Linked DNA regions of Halorarum salinum. The protein of the gene in region 3 binds, or shares a complex with, the protein of the main gene of each other region. Links are inferred from orthologs where the notes say so. Each region holds a gene or a part of one and is shown on either strand. Other genes may lie near its edges. The genes, in order: HUG12_RS13245, HUG12_RS13240 and HUG12_RS17100.

Region 1 (3,311 bases), 690 kb from region 3 along the record:
GCCGGCGGTCGCCGGCAGCGCGAGCGTCGAGGCGACGCCCGCGGAGACGCCGGGGAGGTAGCCGACCGCCGCTCCGGCGCCCGTCCCGGCCAGCGCCGCGGCCCCTGTCGACCGCCGGGCGAGCGCGATGCGCGCGTCGGCCTGCGGCGGGACGCCCTCGCCGTGCAGCGCGTCGACGAGGACGGGCGCGCCGAACAGCCCCGCGAACAGCGGAGCGAGGACTCCTCCCGACGGAAGCGGTCCCCCCGGGACGGCGTCGAGCGCGACCGCCCCGAGCGCGGTGGCGAGCGTCGCCGAGAGCAGTCCCCCCGCGCGAGCCACCCGGGTCGGCTCCGTCAGGAGCAGCGCGAGCACGACCCCGAGGAGGACGAGCGGGAGCCACGCCCGGAGCGTCGGATACGCCACCTCCATCGCGGCCGTGAGCGGCACGGCGGCCGGAACCGCGAGCGCGACGGCGGCGCCGCTGCCGAGCGCGGAGAGCCGGAGCGCCTCGCGGCCCCTCCCCTCGATGACCAGCCTGTGCCCAGGGAGCGCGCTCGCTGCCATCGCGGCGTCGGGGACCCCGAGCGCCAGCGCCGGGACCACGTCGAGGAACGTGTGGACCATCCCGGCCGCGAGCATCGCGCAGCCGAGCGCGAGCGGCGGCGCGTCGATCGCTGGCGCCGTCGCGGCGAGGAGGAGCGCGAAGTTGTTCGCGTGGAGTCCCGGGAGCAGACCACTCGCGGTGCCGAGCGCGCAGTCAGCGACCGTGTAGGCCAGCGGGAGGAGCGTCGCCTCCGGGAGGGCGGGGAGCATCGCGCCGGAGTGGTCCCGTTATCGGTCGTAAAGGTTCGCCGTCGCTCGGGTCACAGTCGGCGGTGCCGGTACCATGGTTCGGTCCAGTCCGTCCGAAAGACCGGCCGCTACGGGTCCGGGCGCGAAAGAAAATCGGAACTGCGTGTGGAGTGCCGCTTCAGCCGAACAGGTCGCCGAGGCCCTCGCCGCTGGCCTCCTCTTCCTCGTCCTCGTCGGCCGCTTCCTCGGCCTCTGCTTCCTCCTCGGCCTCGTCCTCCTCGTCGGCCTCGGCCTCCTCGGCGCCACCGGCGGCGCCGCCCGCGGCGCCCGCGGCGGGCGCGGCGGCGGCCGTCTCGATGGCCTCCTCGATGTCGACGTCCTCCAGCGCGGCGACGAGCGCCTTGACGCGGGACTCCTCGACGTCGACGCCGGCGGCCTCAAGCACCGCCGTGACGTTGTCCTCGTTGATCTCTTCGTCCGTCTCGTTCAGGATGAGTGCAGCGTAAACGTATTCCATTGTTGTGAATCTCCGTCGTTATCCGAACATCTGGCCCAGGCCCTCGCCGGCGTCGCCCTCGTCGTCGTCATCGTCGTCGGGCTCCTCGGCGTCGGCCTCGGCTTCCGTGTCCTCGTCGTCGGTCTGTTCCTCGTCCTCGGTGGCCGGGGCGCTCGGCGCCTCGACACCCTGGAGCTCCTCGGGGAGCGCCTCCTCGTCGTCGACGGTCGCGGCGAGCGCGCGCAGCTGCGCGTCGGCGCGGGCGACGAGGTCGGGCATGAGCTCCTCGTCCTCGATGGCCGCGTGGAGCCCGACCGCCTTCGCCTCGCCGGCGGCCTTGCCGAGCAGCGCGCCGGCCGTGCGGTCGGTCGGGTACGCCGCGTTGACGGAGAGGTTCCGTGCGGCGGCGGCGGCGGACTGGACGTCCGCGCGGTACTCGTCCACGTCGATGGCCAGCTCGTCCGGCTCGAACAGCACGCCCTCGGAGTAGACGGCCTTCAGGTCGAGGCCGACCTCCTTCGGCTCGATGCCGAGTTCCGAGAGGACGTTCGCGAGGGTGTCGTCGACGACCTCGCCCGCCTCGAGCACGGTCGAGTCGGAGAGCACCTGGATGGAGCCCTCCTGGATGCGCGCGTCCGCGCCGGCCTGCTGGAGTTCCCCGACGAACGGGCCGGGGTCCACGCCGGTGTCCCCCTCCGGGATGACGATGTCGTTGGGGGTGACCTCGCCGGCGTTGATCGGCGCGGGCGTCTTCGACGCCTCGAGCTGCTTGTACAGCCCGAACGGGTTGTCGTTCGTCCCGATGAGCCCGACCTCGCCGGCGACGTAGTCCGCGAGCTCCTCGAGGCCGTCGTCGACCTCCTCGAGCGCGCGCGTCGACAGCGTGTTCCGGCTCATCCGGAGCTCCGCCTTCCCGTGGAGGTCGCGGCGCATCGCCTGCAGCTGCCGGCTCGGGATGCCGGTCACGCCGACGACGCCGACCGAGGAGTACCGCTCGAGGAACTCGCTGAGCTCCTCGACCTCCTCGCGCTTCCACTGGGGGATCGTCTCGGTCTTGCGGACGTCGCTCGAACTCATCAGACGGGCACCTCCACGGACGGCCCCATCGTCGTCTTGACGTAGATGCCGTCGATGTTGAGCGGCCCCTTCTCGAGGTCCGCCTCCAGCCGGCGGACGATGACGTCGATGTTGCCCGCGATCTCCTCGGCGGACATGTCCTGTGCGCCGACGCGCGTGTGGAACGTGCGCCGGTCGCGGGACCGAAGCTGGACGGTGTTTTTCATGCGGTTGACGGTCTCGACGACGTCGTCGTCGGGCTGGAGCGGCGTCGGCATCTTGCCGCGCGGCCCCAGGATGCGTCCGAGGGTGGACGCGACGTTCTGCATCATGTCGGCCTCGGCGATGAAGAAGTCGGTGTCGTCCGCGAGGTCCTTGGCCTCGTTCTCCTCGTCGGCGAGGTCCTGCAGGTCGCTGCCCGACAGGACGTCGTCGGCGACGTCTTCCGCACGGAGGGCGGTCTCGCCCTCCGCGATGACGACGATCTGGGTGTCCTGTCCGGTTCCGCCCGGAAGGACGACCTCGTCGTCGACTCGATTCGACGGGTCGTTGAGGTCCAGGTCGCGGAGGTTGATCGCCAAGTCCACGGTCTCGCGGAAGTTGCGAGGTGGGGCGTTCTCCAGCGCCTGGATCACTGCGTCCTCTATTGAATCTGCCATCTTTCACCTCCGTAGTACGCAGGAATGCTCCTACGGGTCAGTGAAACAGGCGTACGCCTGTCTCACCGGAACGGACGGTCATGCGCCACTTAAGACCGTCGAAGCGTTGAAGCGCGTGTGGTGCCCCCGCACGAGGGCTCGCGGCCGCACGGACCCGGAATTCGTCTACCCTGGACCGTGTGCTCGTCCTCGAACCCTCGGACCCCGAGGTCGTCCCGCTCCTCGACGGAGGACCCATGGTCCGACGGTGCGGCAGCTCCCGGGGCGGAAACGACGGAAACGGAGGGGAGAACTAGGCCGCCGCTTCTTCCGCGAGGACGTCGTCG
Region 2 (4,987 bases), 690 kb from region 3 along the record:
ACGAGCGCCTTGACGCGGGACTCCTCGACGTCGACGCCGGCGGCCTCAAGCACCGCCGTGACGTTGTCCTCGTTGATCTCTTCGTCCGTCTCGTTCAGGATGAGTGCAGCGTAAACGTATTCCATTGTTGTGAATCTCCGTCGTTATCCGAACATCTGGCCCAGGCCCTCGCCGGCGTCGCCCTCGTCGTCGTCATCGTCGTCGGGCTCCTCGGCGTCGGCCTCGGCTTCCGTGTCCTCGTCGTCGGTCTGTTCCTCGTCCTCGGTGGCCGGGGCGCTCGGCGCCTCGACACCCTGGAGCTCCTCGGGGAGCGCCTCCTCGTCGTCGACGGTCGCGGCGAGCGCGCGCAGCTGCGCGTCGGCGCGGGCGACGAGGTCGGGCATGAGCTCCTCGTCCTCGATGGCCGCGTGGAGCCCGACCGCCTTCGCCTCGCCGGCGGCCTTGCCGAGCAGCGCGCCGGCCGTGCGGTCGGTCGGGTACGCCGCGTTGACGGAGAGGTTCCGTGCGGCGGCGGCGGCGGACTGGACGTCCGCGCGGTACTCGTCCACGTCGATGGCCAGCTCGTCCGGCTCGAACAGCACGCCCTCGGAGTAGACGGCCTTCAGGTCGAGGCCGACCTCCTTCGGCTCGATGCCGAGTTCCGAGAGGACGTTCGCGAGGGTGTCGTCGACGACCTCGCCCGCCTCGAGCACGGTCGAGTCGGAGAGCACCTGGATGGAGCCCTCCTGGATGCGCGCGTCCGCGCCGGCCTGCTGGAGTTCCCCGACGAACGGGCCGGGGTCCACGCCGGTGTCCCCCTCCGGGATGACGATGTCGTTGGGGGTGACCTCGCCGGCGTTGATCGGCGCGGGCGTCTTCGACGCCTCGAGCTGCTTGTACAGCCCGAACGGGTTGTCGTTCGTCCCGATGAGCCCGACCTCGCCGGCGACGTAGTCCGCGAGCTCCTCGAGGCCGTCGTCGACCTCCTCGAGCGCGCGCGTCGACAGCGTGTTCCGGCTCATCCGGAGCTCCGCCTTCCCGTGGAGGTCGCGGCGCATCGCCTGCAGCTGCCGGCTCGGGATGCCGGTCACGCCGACGACGCCGACCGAGGAGTACCGCTCGAGGAACTCGCTGAGCTCCTCGACCTCCTCGCGCTTCCACTGGGGGATCGTCTCGGTCTTGCGGACGTCGCTCGAACTCATCAGACGGGCACCTCCACGGACGGCCCCATCGTCGTCTTGACGTAGATGCCGTCGATGTTGAGCGGCCCCTTCTCGAGGTCCGCCTCCAGCCGGCGGACGATGACGTCGATGTTGCCCGCGATCTCCTCGGCGGACATGTCCTGTGCGCCGACGCGCGTGTGGAACGTGCGCCGGTCGCGGGACCGAAGCTGGACGGTGTTTTTCATGCGGTTGACGGTCTCGACGACGTCGTCGTCGGGCTGGAGCGGCGTCGGCATCTTGCCGCGCGGCCCCAGGATGCGTCCGAGGGTGGACGCGACGTTCTGCATCATGTCGGCCTCGGCGATGAAGAAGTCGGTGTCGTCCGCGAGGTCCTTGGCCTCGTTCTCCTCGTCGGCGAGGTCCTGCAGGTCGCTGCCCGACAGGACGTCGTCGGCGACGTCTTCCGCACGGAGGGCGGTCTCGCCCTCCGCGATGACGACGATCTGGGTGTCCTGTCCGGTTCCGCCCGGAAGGACGACCTCGTCGTCGACTCGATTCGACGGGTCGTTGAGGTCCAGGTCGCGGAGGTTGATCGCCAAGTCCACGGTCTCGCGGAAGTTGCGAGGTGGGGCGTTCTCCAGCGCCTGGATCACTGCGTCCTCTATTGAATCTGCCATCTTTCACCTCCGTAGTACGCAGGAATGCTCCTACGGGTCAGTGAAACAGGCGTACGCCTGTCTCACCGGAACGGACGGTCATGCGCCACTTAAGACCGTCGAAGCGTTGAAGCGCGTGTGGTGCCCCCGCACGAGGGCTCGCGGCCGCACGGACCCGGAATTCGTCTACCCTGGACCGTGTGCTCGTCCTCGAACCCTCGGACCCCGAGGTCGTCCCGCTCCTCGACGGAGGACCCATGGTCCGACGGTGCGGCAGCTCCCGGGGCGGAAACGACGGAAACGGAGGGGAGAACTAGGCCGCCGCTTCTTCCGCGAGGACGTCGTCGTACTCGCCCGAGTCGACGCGCTCCTTGAAGGTGCGCGCGTCCTCGCCCTCGATGGTGACCCCGAGGGTGACGCAGGTGCCCGCGACCTCCTTGGCCGCGTTCTTCACGTCGTACGAGAGCAGGTCCGACTGCTTCTGCTCGGCGATCTTCTTCAGCTGTTCGACCGAGATGTCCGCGACGAAGTTCTCGTGGGGCTCGCCCGAACCGGTCTCGAAGCCGGCCTCGTCCTTGACGAGTTCGGAGGTCGGCGGGACCCCCACGTCGATGGTGAACGAGCCGTCGTCCTCGTACTCCACGGTGACGGGCACTTCCATGCCGTCGAACGCGGTCGTCTGGTCGTTGATCTCCTGCACGACCGCCTGCACGTCCACCGGGGTCGGGCCAAGCTCCGGCCCGAGCGGCGGGCCGGGGTTGGCCTGGCCACCGGGGACGAGCACTTCGATGGTTCCAGCCATGTCCCGAGAATCCTCCGCGCGGCGTTTAAGGGTTGTCTTTGCCCGTCGCGTTCGCGTGTGAACCGTTCGCGCACGTGCCGTCGGCGGCGTTCCGCAGGCTTATTCGCGGCGCGGCAAAACTTGCTGCCATGACCGAGATGCGGTACACGACGCTCGGGCGCACGGGGCTCGAGGTCTCCCGGTTCTGTCTCGGCTGCATGAACTTCGGCTCCGAGCAGCCGTGGATGATGAACGACCGCGACGCCAGCGTCGACCTGATCCACGAGGCGCTCGACGCCGGCGTCAACTTCCTCGACACGGCGAACGTCTACTCGAGCGGCGAGAGCGAGGAGATCGTCGGCGACGCCGTCGCCTCGGCGAACCGCGACGAACTCGTGCTGGCGACGAAGGTGTACGGCGACATGCGCGACGGCCCGAACGGCGGGGGGCTCTCCCGCAAGCACGTCCTCGACCAGTGCGAGGCGAGCCTCGACCGCCTCGGCGTCGACTACGTCGACCTGTACCAGATCCACCGGTGGGACGAGACCACCCCCATCGAGGAGACGCTCGCCGCGCTGGACGCCCTGATCGAGTCGGGTCGCGTCCGGTACGTCGGCGCGTCGACGACGACGGCCTACCGACTGACGAAGGCGCTGTACACGAGCGACCTCGAGGACTACGGCCGGTTCGCGTGCGTCCAGCCGGAGTACTCGGCGGTGGCGCGACACGAGGAGGCGAACCTCCTCACGGTCGCCGAGGGAGAAGGGCTCGGCGTCATCCCGTGGTCGCCGCTGGCCGGCGGGTTCCTCACGGGGAAGTACGAGCGAGCCGCCGACCCCGACGAGGGGACCCGCGGGGCGGCCTCCGAGTCGGTCCGGGCGTACTTCACGGACGAGAACTGGGCCGTCCTCGAGGCGGTACGCGCGGTCGCCGACGAGGAGGACGCGACCCCGGCGCAGGTCGCGCTCGCGTGGCTCCTCGAGCGGGACGTGGTCACCGCACCCATCGTCGGGCCGAAGACGATCGAACAGCTTCGGGACGACCTCGGCGCGCTCGAGGTGTCGCTCTCCGAGGAGCAGGTCGCCCGCATCGGCGCGCCGAAGGTGGCCCGGTATCCGAAGGTGTAGGCGAGGACGAAGGTGGAGGCGGGGACGAAGGTGGAGGCAGGAGCGGACGAGCCATTCGCGACCTCAACAGGTTTCCACGAGTCGGCGAGACCGGGGAGCGTTATACGGTCCCATCGGCGCGAAACCCGATGCTAACCGGAGTTGCGCGCCCCGTCGAGGGAGCAGGGGTGGCCTTTCGGGGACAGAGTCGGCCGTTACCGGGCCGAGTCGCCCCCCGATCCTGGCGTAGTCGGTTCAGACCGTGGGGGTACGGACGCGACCCCCAAAATACATTCGGCGGGTTTATGGACGCCGGACCGGTAAGACGCTCCTATGACGAACGTGACGGACGTCCCCGTCGGTATCATCGGCCTAGGCGGGATCGGAAACTACCACGCGGAGCGGCTGATCCGGCAGGGGGGGAACCTCGTCGGCGGGATGGACGTCGACCCGGAGGCCCGGCGCCGCTTCGCCGACGCCCACGGAGTCGAGACGTTCGACGACGCGGAGGGCCTGTACGAGGTGGCCGACGCCGTCCTCGTGACCACGCCGAACAGCTTCCACGAGAAGTACGCCGTCTCCGCGCTGGAAGCCGGCCTCGACGTCCTCCTCGAGAAACCCCTCGCACACAGCCTCGAGTCGGCCGAGATCATCGCCCGGACCGCCCGGACCGCGCCCGGGTTCTGCATGGTCGGCTTCAACAACCGATTCTCCGCGGCGGCGGAGGTGCTCACCCACTACCGGGAGGAGGGGCGCTTCGGCGAGATCCGCCACGTCGAGGCGAACTTCATCCGTCAGCGGGGGATCCCCGGACGGGGGTCGTGGTTCACGACGGACGAGGTGTCCGGAGGCGGCGCGCTCGTCGACATCGGCGTCCACGCGATCGACCTCGGGCTTCACTTCATGGACTTCCCGGAGATCGCGGAGGTCTCCGGCGTCGCGCGCTCGCAGTTCGGCGGCCGCGACGACTACGCGTACGTCGAGATGTGGGGCGACGACGAAGGGCCCGCCGGGTTCGACGTGGACGACTCCGTCTCGGCGTTCGTCCGGAGCACCGAAGGCCACACGCTCTCGCTGGAGGCGGCGTGGGCGACCAACCGACCCGCGTGCAACGACTTCTACGTCCGCGGCACCGAGGGCGGCGCGCACTTCGACCGGGGCACCGGCGAACTCACGCTGTACGAGTCGGGCACCGGCGGGACCAACCACCTGAGCGAGACCTCGGTCTCGACGCGGGAACTCGACACCCACGAGGCCGAGCAGGCGGCGTTCCTCGAGGCGGTCGCGACCGGCGAGCCGCCC
Region 3 (5,207 bases):
CCTCGACGCCCTCCTCCTCGGCGGTCTGTTCGACCTCGGGCGCCTCGGCGTCGGCGTCGACCTCGAAGTCGTCGGGCAGCTCCGCGCCCGGCGGGATGATCTTCACCGTGACGCCGATGGTGCCGAGCTTCATGACGGCGACGCCCTGGCCCTCGTCGACGACGTCCTCCGCGGGCTCGCCGTTGTGCTTGACGTAGCCGCGGTTGAACTTCTCGACGCGCGAGCGGGCGCCGGTGACCTTCCCGCTCAGGACGATCTCGGCGCCCAGCGCGCCGGCGTCCATGATGCGGTCGATCGTCGTGTGGCCGGCCTTCCGGAAGTACCAGCCGCGCTCGAGCGCGTTGGCGAGCCGGTCCGCGACGATCTTCGCGTTGAGGTCGGGTTCCTCGACCTCCTGGACGTCGATCTGCGGGTCGTCCATGTCGAACCGCTCCTCGAGCTCGGTGGTCACCTTGCGGATGTTCTTCCCGCCCTTGCCGATGACCATGCCGGGCTTCTCGGCCTTGAGGACGATCTGGGTCCCCATCGGGGTCTTGGCGACGTCCATGCCGCCGTAGCCGGCGCGGCCGAGCTCCTCCTCGAAGAACTCGTTGATCCGACTCCGCTGGAGGCCATCCTCGATGAACTGGTGTTCGTCCGCCATTACTCGGCCCCCTCCGAGGCGTCGAGCGCCTCGCTCTCCGTCACGATCATCTCGATGTCCACCTGCGTGGAGTTCCAGGGCGACGCGCGACCCATCGCGCGGGGCTTGCGACCCTGCTGCTCGCCGACCTTGTGAGCCGCGACGTGGTCGATGACCATCTCCTCGGGCTCGAAGCCGGCGCGGTCGGCGTTGTTCCTGACGTTCTCGAGGAGCTTCTGGAAGTCCTTGCTGGCCTTCTCCGGGTAGCGACCCGCGTCCCACCCGTCGATGTCCGAGCGGTGGCCGACGCCGGCGTTGTGCTGCTTGAACGGGACGGACCGCTCGCCGGCGATCACCGCGTCGAGGTGCTCCTCGGCGTCGGCGACCGTCTCGCCCTTGATGGCGCGGGCGACGGCCTTGCTGTGCTTCAGGCTGAGGTGCCGTTCCCGGAGCATCCCCTTCGCGGAGGCGTCCGGGTCGGATTCGACGCTGTAGTTGATTCCCATGGTTACTTGAGGGGCACGAACTTCGAGGACCGGGTCGCGCCGAGACCGGCCTGACCGTGTTCGACGGAGTTCCGGGTGAGGTGGAACTCGCCCAGGTAGTGCCCGATCATCTCGGGCTCCACGCGGACGCGTTCGAACTCGTGTCCGTCGTAGACGGCGAACGTCAGCCCCACGAACTCCGGCAGCACGGGCATGTCGCGCACGTGCGTGCGGAGCGGGTCGTTGGCCGTCTCCTCCTCGGTCGATTCTCGGGCGTCCTCGAGCAGCTTCAGCTGCTGGACGCCGAGTCCTCGGGTGATGGTTCGCCGCTGGCGAGCGGGCAGCAGTTCCGCGACGTCCTCCAGCTCCATCTCCTGCAGTTCGTCGAGCGTGTGGCCGCGGTAGGTGAACTCACCCTCGCGGCCGGTTCTGTACTCGGAGCTCATTGGTCTAGTTGTCCCCCCCGCGACCGGTTCGCTTGGAGGCGATGTCGCCCACCTTCCGTCCCGGCGGCGCGTTCCGCGAGACGGACTTGGGCTGGCCGGGGTGCTGTCGGCCGCCGCCACCGAACGGGTGGTCGACGGCGTTCATGGCGACCCCTCGGACGCGCGGGTACTTCGTCCCGCGCGCTCTCATCTTGTGGTACTTGTTGCCGGCCTTCACGAACGGCTTCTCGGTGCGGCCGCCGCCGGCGACCACGCCGATGGTGGCGCGGGCGTCCGGGTTGAGCCGCTTGACCTCGCCGCTCGGCAGCTGCACGACCGCGACGTCGCGGTCGTGGGTGAGAAGCGTCGCGTTCACGCCCGAGGCGCGGGCGAACTTGCCCCCGTCGCCGGGCTTGGACTCGACGTTGCACACCGGAACCCCCTCGGGGATCTCCGCGAGCGGGAGCGTGTTGCCGGGCTTGATCTCGGCCGAGACGCCCACCTGGAGCGTCTCGCCGACCGCGACGCCCTCCGGGGCGAGCACGAGTCGGCGGTCGCCGTCCTCGAACTCCACGTCCGCGAGCGGCGCGGAGCGTGCCGGGTCGTGCTCGATGCCGACCACGGTGCCGGAGATCGTGGCGTCGTCGGCCTCGACCTTCTTGTGGTTCTTCTCGGACTTGTAGCGGTGCGAGGGCGCACGGAACGTGGACCCGCCGCGACCGCGTCGTTGACCCTGAATCCTGCGTCCCATGATCAGAACACCCCGATCCGCGAGGCCACTTCCTGGGCGTCGTCGTCCTCGGAGAGGGCGACTGTGGCCTTCTTCTGCCCCTTCGGCGTGACCTGCGTGTTCACGTCCACGACGGTCACGTCGAACTGCGATTCGACCGCCTCGACCACGTCGGGCTTGGCGGCGTCGACGTTCACGATGAACTGGAGCTTGTTGCTGAAGTCCATCTCGTCCATCGCCTTCTCCGTCACGAGCGGGTGCTGGATGACCTTCATCGGTCGGCCACCTCCTCCAGCGCGCTCTCGGTGAACAGCGTGAGTCGGCCGGCGTGGGTGCCGGGCGCGAGGTCCTCCGCGTTCACTTCCTCGGCGGTCGTCACGTCGACGCCCGCGAGGTTTCGGGCGGCCTTCGACGGCTCGCCGGCGGTCACGAAGAGGATCGACTTGGGCTGCTGGTACTTGCGCCCGCGGGTCTTGCCGCGGCCCGCGCGCACCGAGCGACCCTCGTCCGCGCGAACGACGTCGTCGTGGACGCCGAGCGCCTCGAGCAGTTCGACGACCTCCTTCGTCTTCACGAGGTCCTCGAAGTCGTCCGAGACGACGAGCGGGAGCTCGACGTCGTCGTCGAACGCGTGACCGCGCTCGGCGACGACCTCCGGGTCCGTGGCGGCCGCGAGCGCCGAGCGGACGGCGAGCTTTCGCTCCTTGTCGTTCACCTTCTTCGACTGGTCCTTCTCGGCCTTCGGCGGGTGCGCCTTTCGCCCCTTCACCGTCTGGGGCACGCGCCGGCCCTGCCCGTTCTGTCGGGGCACGTGGGCCATCCCGCGGCCGGAGCCGAACGACTCGGCGGGCGTGCGGAGCCCGGCGTACTCGTCGGCGCCGTAGGCCTGCTTCCGGTTTGCCTGCGCGGCGACCACGGCCCGCCGGATCAGGTCCGGTCGGTACTGGGTGTCGAAGACCTCCGGGAGGTCCACCTCACCCGCCTCGTCGCCGTTCAGGTCGTGTACTGTTGCCTTCATGGGTTAGCCCTGGTTCGATGCGGTGGAGACGTAGCGCACCTCGGGATCGAGGCGCGGCTGGTCGTTCGGCCGGATGGCCGGGCGGAACCGCAGGAGCCGCTTGTCGGGACCCGGCAGGGAGCCCTTCACGAGCGCGTAGTGGCCGTCCACCTCGCCGTAGCCCGGGAAGCCGCCCTCGACGGAGGCGTCGTCGCCCTCGCCGAAGTCGATGAGCCGCTTGTTGAGCTCGGTCCGCTGGTGGTAGCCGGTCTGACCCTGCTGGGGAACGGTCGAACGCACGCGCGAGGGGTTCCACGGGCCGAGGTTACCGATCCGGCGCCGCCAGCCCTGGCGTGCGTGCTTGCCCTTCCGCTTCTGGACGCCCCAGCGCTTGACGGGGCCCTGGGTGCCCTTGCCCTTCGTGACGCCGGAGACGTCCATGTACTCGCCGGCGCGGAACACGTCGCCGAACTCGTGCTCGCCGCCCGTCTCGACGAGGTCGAGCGCGTAGTCGAGCCGGTCCGACAGCGAGTCCCCGCCCACGCGGGTCTCCATCACGTCGGGCTTCTTCTTCGGGACGTTCGCCATCGCCGCGGGCTCCGTGTGGGTGATGAGGCGCAGGTCGTCGACCGCGCCGTCGTCCACGAGTTCGCGGAGTTCGTCGGCGTCGTCCTCGAAGGTGTTCTCCGCCGGCAGGTCGAGCGCCCGGTCGAGTTCCTCGTGGAACTCGGACGACCAGGCCTCGGTGACCGGCTTCTGTCCGTACGGCGTGTCCTCGTACGCTCGAAGGGCGACCGCCCGCATCGGGGGCACCTCCACGACCGTCACGGGAACTGACTCCTCCATCCCCTCGCGCGGGGAGTCGGCTTCGTCGTTCACCATGACGACGTGGGTCATGCCCGCCTTGTAGCCCGCGAAGCCCTGAACGCCGGCCGCGCCGTCGTCCTCGGGCCACGAGCGAATGCGGGGGACTTCGCTGCTCGCGCGCGTGCGCGGGCCGAAGCCCAACGAGCCCTTGCGTGGTCTGCTTGGTTGTGGCATGGTTGTGGCTTACTCCGTGAGCGTGAGGGGCGAGAGCGTGGCGAACACCGCTTCCTCCGTCCGCACGACCTCGCTCCCCTGTCGCGGAATCGTATTCAGCCAGAGGTCGAACCCCGAGTCGTCGATTGCCCCGGGTTCGACCGGCACCTCCTCGGGGTCCACCCCGAGGATGGCCGGAAGCCCTCTGCCGGGCGCGCCGAACGCGACCGCGACGTGTTCGTCGCGCAGTCGCGCGTGGAGGTCGCCCAGCCCGGACACGGACAGCGGCCGTCCGTGCCGCGAGGTGGCGACCGCCACGTCGGCGGCGGCGAGGGCGTCCGAGATGTCCTCGCCCGCGACGCGGAACCCCGGTGCGGGGTCGTCCACGACGCGGGCGCGGACGGGTTCTCGCGAAGAGACCCTGACGGTGACGCGCTCCCCCTCCGTCGCCTCCCGTCCGGGGGGCAGGCGAAGGGAGATCGGGTGTTGCAGTCCGCAATTGACCCGAACGCGGCCTTCAGGTCCGACCTCGGTCACGATTCCGTCTCGCAACTCCGACCCGTCGGGGCCGGAGGTGTCGGGCCGCATGGGTGGGAGCACGCCGACGTCCCGGAGTTCCTCGCGCATCCCCCACACCTCCTTCCGGAGGTAGGAGGGGGTCGCGCAGTACTCCAGCACGGTGCGGACGTACTCGCCGCCCCAGCGGCGTTCGCCTTCCCCGTCGGGGAAGACTACCAACCGGTCCGCCCGGAAGACCGTCGCCGCGCGGGCGACGTAGCCGAGTTTCCGCGTGGCCTCGCGGCCGTCCTCGGCCTCCCGGACGAGCGACGACGGCACGAGTACGTCGAGTCTCGTGCCATCCATGTCGCTTCACCGGACTGTATTGCGTGTATCATCATCCGTCCCGTAAAAGAACATCGGAACGTCC

The links.
Region 1: HUG12_RS17100 (region 3) and HUG12_RS13245 share a complex: the UniProt entries of both Methanocaldococcus jannaschii proteins name them as parts of the 50S ribosomal subunit. The link is inferred for Halorarum salinum from one-to-one orthologs.
Region 2: HUG12_RS17100 (region 3) and HUG12_RS13240 share a complex: the UniProt entries of both Methanocaldococcus jannaschii proteins name them as parts of the 50S ribosomal subunit. The link is inferred for Halorarum salinum from one-to-one orthologs.

Annotation. Positions count from the first base shown.
Region 1 is NZ_CP058579.1:2,675,044-2,678,354, reverse strand. The notes cover bases 329-3,311. They hold HUG12_RS13245 (50S ribosomal protein L10), read right to left. Parts: upstream 2,348-3,311; coding sequence 1,310-2,347; downstream 329-1,309. Other genes in these bases: HUG12_RS13235 (50S ribosomal protein L11), read right to left, coding at 3,278-3,311; HUG12_RS13240 (50S ribosomal protein L1), read right to left, coding at 2,347-2,985; rpl12p (50S ribosomal protein P1), read right to left, coding at 953-1,291. UniProt on the Methanocaldococcus jannaschii protein: Forms part of the ribosomal stalk, playing a central role in the interaction of the ribosome with GTP-bound translation factors.
Region 2 is NZ_CP058579.1:2,672,202-2,677,188, reverse strand. What follows is about bases 1-2,718. They hold HUG12_RS13240 (50S ribosomal protein L1), read right to left. Parts: upstream 1,820-2,718; coding sequence 1,181-1,819; downstream 1-1,180. Other genes in these bases: HUG12_RS13235 (50S ribosomal protein L11), read right to left, coding at 2,112-2,600; HUG12_RS13245 (50S ribosomal protein L10), read right to left, coding at 144-1,181; rpl12p (50S ribosomal protein P1), read right to left, coding at 1-125. Outside these bases: HUG12_RS13230 (aldo/keto reductase), read left to right, coding at 2,729-3,706; HUG12_RS13225 (Gfo/Idh/MocA family protein), read left to right, coding at 4,019-4,987. UniProt on the Methanocaldococcus jannaschii protein: Probably involved in E site tRNA release. Binds directly to 23S rRNA. Protein L1 is also a translational repressor protein, it controls the translation of its operon by binding to its mRNA.
Region 3 is NZ_CP058579.1:3,367,272-3,372,478, forward strand. What follows is about bases 912-3,849. They hold HUG12_RS17100 (50S ribosomal protein L23), read right to left. Parts: upstream 2,538-3,849; coding sequence 2,286-2,537; downstream 912-2,285. Other genes in these bases: HUG12_RS17085 (50S ribosomal protein L22), read right to left, coding at 912-1,128; HUG12_RS17090 (30S ribosomal protein S19), read right to left, coding at 1,131-1,553; HUG12_RS17095 (50S ribosomal protein L2), read right to left, coding at 1,558-2,283; rpl4p (50S ribosomal protein L4), read right to left, coding at 2,534-3,280; HUG12_RS17110 (50S ribosomal protein L3), read right to left, coding at 3,284-3,849. Also shown: HUG12_RS17080 (30S ribosomal protein S3), read right to left, coding at 1-643; more of HUG12_RS17085, read right to left, coding at 643-911; more of HUG12_RS17110, read right to left, coding at 3,850-4,300; HUG12_RS17115 (putative RNA uridine N3 methyltransferase), read right to left, coding at 4,310-5,143. UniProt on the Methanocaldococcus jannaschii protein: Binds to 23S rRNA. One of the proteins that surrounds the polypeptide exit tunnel on the outside of the ribosome.